3 regions of the Actinoplanes sp. NPDC051861 genome follow, and region 2 is predicted to be linked to each of the others. Evidence: riboswitches for the same ligand, from Rfam matches in the RefSeq annotation. Region 2 holds a riboswitch; each other region holds the start of a gene.
The links. A riboswitch is a leader RNA that binds a small molecule or an ion and turns the genes downstream of it on or off. The one in region 2 is predicted to bind cyclic di-AMP.
Positions count from the first base shown of each region.

Region 1: another riboswitch for cyclic di-AMP. It lies ahead of AB0M02_RS25605 (transglycosylase family protein); the one in region 2 lies ahead of AB0M02_RS06995 (transglycosylase family protein).
Region 3: another riboswitch for cyclic di-AMP. It lies ahead of AB0M02_RS42615 (hypothetical protein); the one in region 2 lies ahead of AB0M02_RS06995 (transglycosylase family protein).

Region 1 is NZ_JBFAYE010000010.1:135,660-138,924, reverse strand. It holds gene AB0M02_RS25615 (alpha/beta hydrolase) at 1-254, shown strand, start outside; gene AB0M02_RS25610 (aminoglycoside phosphotransferase family protein) at 247-1,209, shown strand; gene AB0M02_RS25605 (transglycosylase family protein) at 1,542-2,054, opposite strand; cyclic di-AMP (ydaO/yuaA leader) riboswitch at 2,100-2,284, opposite strand; gene menC (o-succinylbenzoate synthase) at 2,528-3,265, opposite strand, start outside.
Region 2 is NZ_JBFAYE010000002.1:89,841-93,105, reverse strand. It holds gene AB0M02_RS07005 (class I SAM-dependent methyltransferase) at 1-394, shown strand, start outside; gene AB0M02_RS07000 (saccharopine dehydrogenase NADP-binding domain-containing protein) at 375-1,601, opposite strand; cyclic di-AMP (ydaO/yuaA leader) riboswitch at 1,793-1,965, shown strand; gene AB0M02_RS06995 (transglycosylase family protein) at 1,966-2,511, shown strand; gene AB0M02_RS06990 (TetR/AcrR family transcriptional regulator) at 2,560-3,219, opposite strand.
Region 3 is NZ_JBFAYE010000029.1:58,313-61,577, forward strand. It holds gene AB0M02_RS42610 (hypothetical protein) at 101-1,132, opposite strand; cyclic di-AMP (ydaO/yuaA leader) riboswitch at 1,137-1,270, opposite strand; cyclic di-AMP (ydaO/yuaA leader) riboswitch at 1,479-1,615, shown strand; gene AB0M02_RS42615 (hypothetical protein) at 1,614-2,651, shown strand; gene AB0M02_RS42620 (ABC transporter ATP-binding protein) at 2,671-3,265, opposite strand, start outside.

The DNA of each region.
Region 1 (3,265 bases), on a different contig from region 2:
CGAACGGTCCCGCGCCGCTGATCGACGACGACCTGGCCAACGCCGGCCCGTGGGGTTTCGACCCGGCGACGATCGCCGCGCCGGTCCTGCTGGTGCACGGTGCCGACGACCTGGTGGTGCCGAGTTCGCACAGCATCTGGCTGGCCGGTCAGATCCGCGACGCCGAGCTGCGGATCATCCCGGGCGAGGGCCACGTCTCGGTGCTGGCGGGCCAGGCCGTACCGGCACTCGACTGGCTTCACGAGCATGCGTGAACCGCCTCCCGACCTGACCGAATCCGATCTGATCGCGACGCTGCGCGCCGGCTGGGACATCGAGGCCACGAGCGTCGACTTCCTGCCGGTCGGCGCGGGCAGTCACTGCTGGTCGGTGCGCGACAGCGGCGGTGCGAGGTGGTTCGTCAAGGCGGACAGTCCCGGTTCCCTCGACGATCTGCGCCGCTCCCTGCTGACGGCGGTCACGCTGCGCGAATCCGGGCTCGACTTCGTCCTCGCCCCCGTGCGCGGGTCCGGCGGGGAGATTCTGCGGCGGCTCTTTCCAACGTACGCAATAAGCGTCTTTCCCTTCACCGAAGGCACCGCCGGCGATTTCGTCCCGCACGCGCCCGACGATCGGCACCGGACCATCGAGCTGCTCGCCGCCCTGCACGGCGTCACCACCGCACCGGCGCCGCACCTGGACCTGCGGCTCCCCGGGCGGGACCGCCTCAACGAAGTTCTGCGGGACACGGGTGAGGTGTGGAGCACCGGTCCCTACGCCGAGCCCGCGCGGCGTGTCCTGGCCGGCCACGCCGACCGGATCCACGGGTGGCTGGCCGAATTCGACACGCTCGCGGCGCACGTTCGCGACCGGGGCGACTGGGTCCTCACGCACGGCGAGCCCCACCCCGGGAACCTTCTGCGCACCGCCGGCGGCCCGCTGCTGATCGACTGGGACACCGCCCGGATCGCACCACCCGAACGCGACCTCTGGATGCTCACCGGCGGCTTCGCGTCGATGCTCGGCCTCCAGCCGGCCGGCGACGACGACGCCGTCCTCGGCCACTACACGTCACTTACCGGCCGCGAGATCTCCGGCGACGGTCTGGCCTTCTTCCGGCTGTGGTGGGTCCTGGCCGACATCGCCATCTACGCCGACGAGCTGCACCGCCCACACGGCGAGAGCGCCGATCTGGCTGCGTCACTCACCTACCTCACGGGATACCTGTAACCGAACCCCGCGCCGCCCGCCGCCCGCTGGGTGCCGCCCGCTGAGTGCCGCGCGCCGCCCGCTGCGTGTCGAATACCGCCCGCTGAGTGCCGCGCGCCGCCCGCTGCGTGTCGAATACCGCCCGCTGGGTGCCGGGCGGCGCGTGCCAGGGAGCGCTCTGCTGGTGACGCCATGCCCGGCGTCATCGGCGGGCATGGCGTCGTGACCCCGGCATCCATTCCGGAGGCCGGCGTCGTCGTGCGGTCGAACCGGCCGGCGCTCAGACCGGTGCCCAGCGCCGCGAACCGGCCTGAGTGCGGGCCGGTGGGAGCGCCGGCGATCGGGTGGTGCGGTCAGCGCAGGCGGATGCGCTGACCCGGGAAGATCAGGCTGGGGCTGTCGAGGGTGGACTTGTTCAGCCGGTAGAGGGTGCGCCAGCCGCCCGCGACCTTGAACTTCCGGGCGATCGAGGCGAGTGTGTCACCCGACCGGATCACGTAGGTCTTTCCGCCGACCGCTTTGACGGCGACCTTCTTCTTGGCCTTGGTGGCCTTCTTGTAGACCCCGGCCTTCCTGCCGCACACGGGCCATGGTTTGAGGCCGCGCTTCGCGTACAGTTTCTCGGCGATTTTGATCTGCTCGCCCTTGGTGGCCCGGTCGGCGGTCGGCGCGTATTTGCCGCCGCCGTTCGCCTTCCACGTGCCGCGGCTGAACTGCAGGCCGCCGTAGTACCCGTTTCCGGTGTTGATGTGCCATCTGCCGCCGGACTCGCACTTGGCGAGCACGTCCCAGTTGACCTGCCGGGCCGCTGACGCCGGGGTGGCGGGGCCGAGCAGGATGCCGGCTCCGGTCACACCCGCGGTCACCAGACCGAGGGCAAGGCGCGTTCGTCTACCGAATCGAGACATGGGAGATCCTCCACGCCTACGAGGTGAGCTGTCGGGTTCGGACAGAGTGGCCCGGCCGTCTTCAGGAGCTCCTCGACCGTGGCGAGGGCCAGGTCGAAAATGCTCTGCGGCTTCACCCCGAGGCGCGTTCGCGTGACGCGCCGGATTACCTGGGTCCCCCGCTCCTGCCTGAGATTCGAGTCTGTGGACGGCGGCAGGACTCGGCGGACCGTCCACAGTGCCCGCCAACGCGGGACCGGCCGACGGTAACCACGTCACGGCGCGGAAAGCCAAGTTTTACACCCGTGATAGTGACGTTCTTCACGGTATTTGCCCGATTTGATCTTGTTCGCGCCCTGGAATGGCGGGCATTCCGGAAAAGGGGTCAACCGGGTGTCGTCACGGAAGGCGTGACCTGGGAGGGGATGAACGGACGGCCGGAAAAAGGCGGATCAGGTGACGATGGATACCTGATCGGTGACGTGTTCGGACAGGAAGTCCACATCGGGCTCCCAGCCGAGGCCGGCAGTCGTCGGGACCGCGACGAAGCCGTCGGTGCAGACGATCGGACGGGTCGTGATGTCGCGGGCGTAGTACTTGTCAGAACCGGACACGTCGGAGGGCAGCGTGAAGCCGGGGAGGGAGCTCAGCGCGACGTTCGCCGCGCGGCCGACGCCGAACTCGTGCATGCCCCCGCACCAGACAGGCACACCCGCGTCGCGGGCGAGATCGTGGGCGCGGACCGCGTGGGTGAGGCCGCCCATCCGGGACACCTTGATGTTGATGACGCGGCCGGCCCCGAGGTGCAGCGCCGTCCGCAGATCGCCGATGTCCTCGATCGACTCGTCCAGGCAGAGCGGGGTTTCCAGGCGAGCCTGCAGGGTCGCGTGGGCCACCAGCTCTCGGGGAGCGAACGGCTGCTCGATCATCGTCAGCCCAAGCCGATCAAGCACCCCAAAGACCGATTTTTCCGAAATGTCGTAGATGCCGTTGGCGTCCACGTGCAGCGTCACGGCGGGGAAGGCGGCCCGAACGGCACGGACCGGCTCGACGTCCCAACCCGGGGCGATCTTGAGTTTGACCCGTTTGTACCCCTCGCTGACCCGAGCGTCCACCTGCTCCAGCAAATCGTCGATCGCCGGCTCGATCCCGAGCGAGACCCCCGCCGCCACGCGCGACCGGGTCCCGCC
Region 2 (3,265 bases):
GGGCACGCAAGCGCGCCTGTTGCGCACCGTTGGGGGCATTCATGCGGCTCTTACCGTACGGGTGGAAGCGTTCGCAAAAGTGAAGGATCTACCGCCGGCCGATCTCGTCTACGCCGGATACTCCCTGCCCTTCACCGGCCCCCCGTCCTTCTCGGCCCTGTGGACGCTCTTGCGGTCGACGCTGCGCCCCGGCGGCCGGCTGGCCGTGAACCTGTTCGGGGTCCACGACTCCTGGGCCGGCCGTCCGGAAATGACATTCCTCGACGCCGCCGGGGCACGATCGCTGGTGGACGGCCTCGACATCGAGTACTGGGACGAGGAGGACGCGCCGGGCATGGCCTACAGCGGGCCCAAGCACTGGCACGTCTTCTCGATCATTGCTTGCTTGCGGTGATCTCCATCCCGGCCGTGCGGAGGCGGTCGACCAGCGCGTTGCCGATTCCGGTCGCCGGGGTCAGCACGCCGCCGCCGGACGACGGCAGCCGGTCCCGGTCCAGCGCGAGGGCCAGAGCTGATTCGCCGAGCATGACGGCCGTCGCCGCGTACCCTGGATCGCCCTTCGCCCGGAAGCGGGCCGTGTAGCGCGAGCCGTCCGTCGTGGTGGTGAAGATGTCCATGGTGAAGTGGCCGTTCTGCTGCGTCTGCTCGCTCGGGCCGGTGCCCGGCTTCGGCAGGAAGCGATCCAGCACGAACCGGGACGGCGGCACCGCGAGCCCGACAAACAGGCTGTTCAGGCCAGCTTTGATCACGCGGGCGCGCATCGGTGAGCTGACGCGCATGACCTCGCGATAGCGGAACTGGCGGCCATACGCCCAGTTCAGGAGCGCGTTGCTGCGCCGGACCACGCGCGTGTTGTAGGACGCCATCACGAACGGCGCGAGATGACCGCGCAGACCGGGATCCACTTCGGAGGCGGGCATGGCGAGCATGTCCGGCTGGCGGCCCAGGTCCGGCTCCGCTTTGCGGTCCGGGCTGAGGGAGTACGCGCTCGCGCCGATCGCCCGCAATCGCCGGTCCTTCTTCATGACGTCGACCTGGTAGCGCATCGAGTCGATCGTGCCGCCGCTCACACCACCGCGTAGGTGTGTCACCACCAGCGTGGTGTCGGTCAGTTCGCCCGCGTTGTCCGCACGCACCCGCTCGTGCAGGACGAAAACTCCGATGTCGGACGGGATGGAGTCGAAGCCGCAGGAGTGGACGATCCGCGCGCCGGTGCGTTTCGCCGTCTCGTGGTTGTCGTCGATGCTGTCGCGTGCGAACAGGACCTCGCCGGTCAGGTCCACATAATCGGTGCCCGCTTCGGCGCAGACACGGGCCAGGATCCGGCCGTACTTCGCATAGGGACCCGCGGTGGTGATGACGACGCGCGTGCTTCCGGCCATCGTGGCCAGCGCCTCCGCGTCCGTGGCGTCCGCGACGACGATCGGCCACTCGACACCGAGACGGGCGCGGACCGACTCCAGTTTCTCCGGTGAGCGTCCGGCGAGTGCGATCCGGGTGCCGGCCGGTGCGTTCGTGGCCAGGTGCCGTGCCGTCAGGACACCCACGAAGCCGGTGGCACCGTAGACGATCACGTCGAACTCGCGTGCTGGATCGCTCATGGGTGCCGATTGTGCACTGTCGCTGAAAAATTCGCACCGCCGCGACGCGCCGCAAGAAATCTGCTGATTAAGTCACACAAAAGAAGATCAAAGCGGCTAATTTGGGTGAACAAGGTCACCGGCCCCGCTTGCAGGCATGGCCAGCCTGGTCGGGTGGTGGCTACCGTCGGCAGTCCGCAATCGCGGATTCCGTGGCCGGAACGCCGAGTCCTGCCGCCGACCACGGATCAAGACACAAAGGCATGGAGCGGGGGACCCAAGAGTTCCTCGGCGCTACGGCGCCTCGGGGTGAAGCCGCATCGCGCGGCCGGGCACCTCTGCCCGAACCCGACAGCTGACCTCGCAGGCGTGGAGGACAAAAGTCATGGTTCACATCAAAAAGCGGGTTCGTCGTGCCCTGGGCGTGTTTGCTGTCGGGCTGGCTTTCGTCGTAGTCGGGCCCACACCCGCCGCTTCCGCCGCGTCCAACGTGAATTGGGACGCCATCGCACGATGCGAGTCCGGTGGACGTTGGAGCATCAACACCGGCAACGGGTACTACGGCGGCCTGCAGTTCAGCCGCGGGACGTGGCGCTCCTACGGCGGCACGAAGTACGCGAGAACCGCCAACCTGGCCAGTAAGGCCGAACAGATCTCCATCGCCGAGCGGGTGCTGCGGCGCCAAGGGCTCGGTGCGTGGCCGCATTGTGGGCGGCGTAACGCGTACAAGCCGCAGAGCCAGCCGGCGCGGGCTGCGGCGACCAGCACCACGGCGTCTGCGCGTACCCATGTGGTCCGGCCCGGGGACACGTTGGCGAGCATCGCGGCTCGTTATGGGGTGTCGGGTGGGTGGCGTGCTCTTTACCAGGCCAATGACGGTGTTCTGAAGAGCCCGCATCTGCTGTACGCCGGTCAGCGCCTGGCCGTCTGACGGGTTTCGCTCTCGTTCGGGCGGCGGCGTCGTGCCGCCGCCCGTTCATCACTCGCCCAGCAGGCCGGCCAGGACACGCGACACGGTGTCCTCGAAGCTCGGTGCCGGCACGAGCGAACCGCGGCTCAGCGCCGCCGTCAGGTGGGCGTGCCGCCCCGCCGCGATCACGTGGGCCAGGTAGGCGCCCTGCCTCTGACGAGCAGCGGAGCCACCGTTGAGCTCGTTCAGGGCGAGCGCGGCGGTGAGCGTGGTCATCACGGCGTACGTCTCCAGCTTGCGCCCCACGCTCGCCGGATGTTCGGCGAGAACCGCGAGCACGTGTTCCAGCAGGTCGGTGCCGTGCGGGCCGAGTGCCGAGCGGGTGAGCACCAGTTCCGGCAGCCAGCCGTGCCGCAGCATCAGCTCGCGTGCCTGCCGGCACACCTCCAGCAGCCCCGGCAGCCACGGACCACCCGGCGGCGGCAGCTGATACCCGGCGGCCACCTCGTCGATCATCAGGTCGAGCAGGTCGTCGCGGCTGTCGACGTAGCGATAGAGCGACGCGGCTCCGGTGCCCAGCTCAGCGGCGACACGCCGCATCGAGACCGCGGCCAACCCCTCGCGATCCGCCAGCGCGATCGCCGCGGCCGTCACCTCGGCCCGGGACCGCTCTGCGGGCCGGCCCACTCCCGCGCGCCGTTCCCGAAGCCATACCGGCACCGCCTCCATGCGCCCACCCTATCGTTCCGATACAGTGTTCGCGAACACCGTTCCC
Region 3 (3,265 bases), on a different contig from region 2:
TCGGGTGCGGAGCGGGGCCGAACTCCACACGGAAGGTTGCAGGGCCGCTAACGCAAAACGCTCGGCCGGGAATCCCGGCCGAGCGTTTTGCTGAGGTCCGCTAGAGCATCGAGACGTGCACGTGGTCGGTGTGGTCGCTGGCACCCGAGTACGAGTGCCACTCGCCGGTGGCGGGGAACCAGATCTGCTTGTACCAGATGACGTAGTAGATGCCGAGGCGGTCGGCGTTACGCACCAGGAACGCGGTCAGGTCGTTGCCGTACCGCATCATGTCGTCGTTGTGCGCCGACGAGAACCCGCTCTTCTGCAGGGACCAGTCACAGGCCCGGCCCTTGGGGTGCTCGAAGGGACCGCCGTTGCGGTGGCACCCGACGAAGCGCTTGAAGCCGGCTTTCCGGACTTCCTTGTACATGTGCAGCGTGCGCTTGGTCACACAGCCGCTGGTGGTCTCGTCCTTCTCCGTGCAGCCCTCGGACGAGAAGCCGCCGCTGGAGTTGCGCGGTGCCGGCGCCGCGGTCTTGGACGTGGCGTCGACGAGGCCCTTGGTGATGGTCTTGTTGATGCCGGTGCCGCCGCCGACCAGGTCGAGCTGGTTCTCAGCGGCCTTCTTCTGCTTCTGCAGGACGGTCAGCTGCTGCTGCTCGTTCTTGAGCTCGGCGTCGAGAGCGGCCTTCTTGTCGCTGATCTCCTTGATCGCCGTGTTCAGCTCGTGCAGCTTCTCGTCGTGGAGCTTGTTGATCTCCTCCAGGGAGATCGCCTTGCTCATGAAGTCGTTCGACGAGTCGGCGTTCAGCAGGAAGCCGATGGCACTCAGGTTGCCGGTCTGATACTGCTGGGCGGCGATCGAGTTCACCTCGGGGACCAGCGCGTCGCGCCGGATCTCCGCGGCCTTGATGTCGGCGGTGAACTTCTGCTGGTTCTTCCGTGATGTGGAGACGGCTGCCTTCGCGTTGACGAAGCGCCTGTTGGTCGCCTCCATCACGGTCGACAGATCGGCGTCGCCCTCCTCCTCGGCGGTCGGCGAATTACCACCCGGCGCCGCGGTGGCCGTTGTGGCCGGGGCCACAAAGAGCGCGGTGGCCACGAGCGGCGCCAGGGCAAGATTCAGCCACCGGCGGGGACTAGCGGTCATCAACAGTTCCTTCCTTGTCACCGCCGACCGAGTTAGCTGACGGGTTCGGGACGGAAGCAATCCCTACCGCAAACTGCGGATACACCCCAGTGACCTGGTTCCCCGGCTCGCCTTTCGACGATTGGGCGGCGGCCTGCCGGCAACTCGGGGGCGGTGCCGTCCTGGCAGGACCGGACTGGAGTTTACCCGAGATATCGCCGAGCATCAGGTCCCGCTGAGCTGCGAAAAGTGTTACGAGGCAACGACTTTCCGTAATCGCGTCACGTGCCGTATCTGGCCAATCGCGGTGCGTACGAGAACTGTCGATCTGTCGATGTAGTGGGTATGGTCGGAGCCGGTTCCCACCCGGGGACCGCCGCCTAATCGCCCTTGCGGCGAGCCGGGGAACCACCTTTTCCTCCGGGGTGAATCCGCGTTTGCGGTAGGGATTTCCTTCGTCCCGAACCCGTCAGCTAACTCGGTCGGCGGCCGACGGAAGGAAATGCCTGTGCAGGATCAGACTGCGCGGCGATTAGCAGCGGTGATGGCGCTGCTCGTCGCCGTGTGCGGGCTGGCCGTCACCACGTCGCCGGCCACCGCGGCCCCCCGTCTCCTCGCCGCGCCGGGCGACTCCGGCGACGACGGCGAGGGTGGTTCCAAGTCCCTCATCGAACAACTCGAGGACGCCTCCAGCGGTTTCATCAAGGCCAAGGCGGCTCTCAAGAAGTCCAAGGAGCAGCAGGCGGCGCTGACCGCCGAGCTCAAGCGTCTCGACTCGCAGATCGGTCCGCAGCAGGACGTCCTGGACGAGATCGCTCAGCAGGCCTACACCTCGGGCCGGCTCGGCGCGATGTCCGCACTCGTCACCGCCAGCTCGGCCGACAGCTTCATGGACCGCGCCGAGACGCTGGCAACCGTGGCGGCGCAGCAGAACGCGGCGATCGCCGATCTGAAGACCACCCGCGAGAAGCAGCAGCGCGCCAAGCTCGCGATCGAGGCCACCATCCGCGACCAGCAGAAGCAGGTCAACGTGATGGCCAAGCGCAAGGCGCAGGCCGAGACCGCGCTGAAGAAGGCGAACCAGGGCCAGGACGCCAGCTCGTCGAGCGACGGCGGCGGCAGCGCCTCGGCCGACCCGGCGCCCAGCGGCTCCGGCAACGGGTGCACCGAGTCGGACCCGACCACGAGTGGCTGCCTCACGCCGCGCACCCTGCACGCGCTGAAGCAGGCGCAGTCGGACGGGTTCACCCGCTTCACGCGTTGCTTCCGCGAGCAGAACAGCGGTGAGCATCCGAAGGGCCGCGCCTGTGACTTCTCGGCCGAGAAGGGCACGTTCGGCGGTGACGCCACCGGCGCGGACAAGACGTACGGCAACAACCTGGCGAACTACTTCATCAACAACGCCGACGAGCTGAGCGTGCTCTACGTCATCTGGTATCGGCGGATCTGGCTGCCGAGCAGTGGCTGGAAGTCGTACAGCGGGGCGGGTGGCGATCCGTCCAGCGACCACACCAACCACGTGCATCTCTCGGTCGACTGACGCGGCGGGGGTGCGGGGCCTACTTACGCATGTAGGCCTCGTACTCCCGCATCACCTCGTCGGTGGGCCCGTCCGCCCGGATCAGCCCGGACTCCAGCCAGATGGCCCGGTCGCAGGTGTCGCGGATCGACTGCTCGCTGTGGCTGACCAGGAACACCGTGCCCGCCTCGGCGCGCAGCTCGCGCACCCGCGCCTCGCTGCGGCGGCGGAACTTGGCGTCTCCGGTGGCCAGGGCCTCGTCGATGAGCAGGACGTCGTGCTGCTTGGCGGCGGCGATGGAGAAGCGGAGCCGGGCGGCCATGCCGGACGAGTACGTCCGCATCGGCAGCGAGGAGAAGTCGCCCCGCTCGTTGATGCCGGAGAAGTCGATGATCCCGTCCTTCTTCTCCTTGACCTCCTGCGGCGACATGCCCATCGCCAGGCAGCCCAGCTCGACGTTGCGCTCGCCGGGCAGCTCGTTCATCAGGGCGGCGTTCACGCCGAGCAGGGACGGCTGGCCGGAGGCGTAGATCTTGCCCTTGGCCACCGGCAGCAGGCCGGCGACGGCGCGCAGCAGCGTCGACTTCCCGGAGCCGTTGCTGCCGATCAGGCCGATCGCCTCACCCCGGTACGCC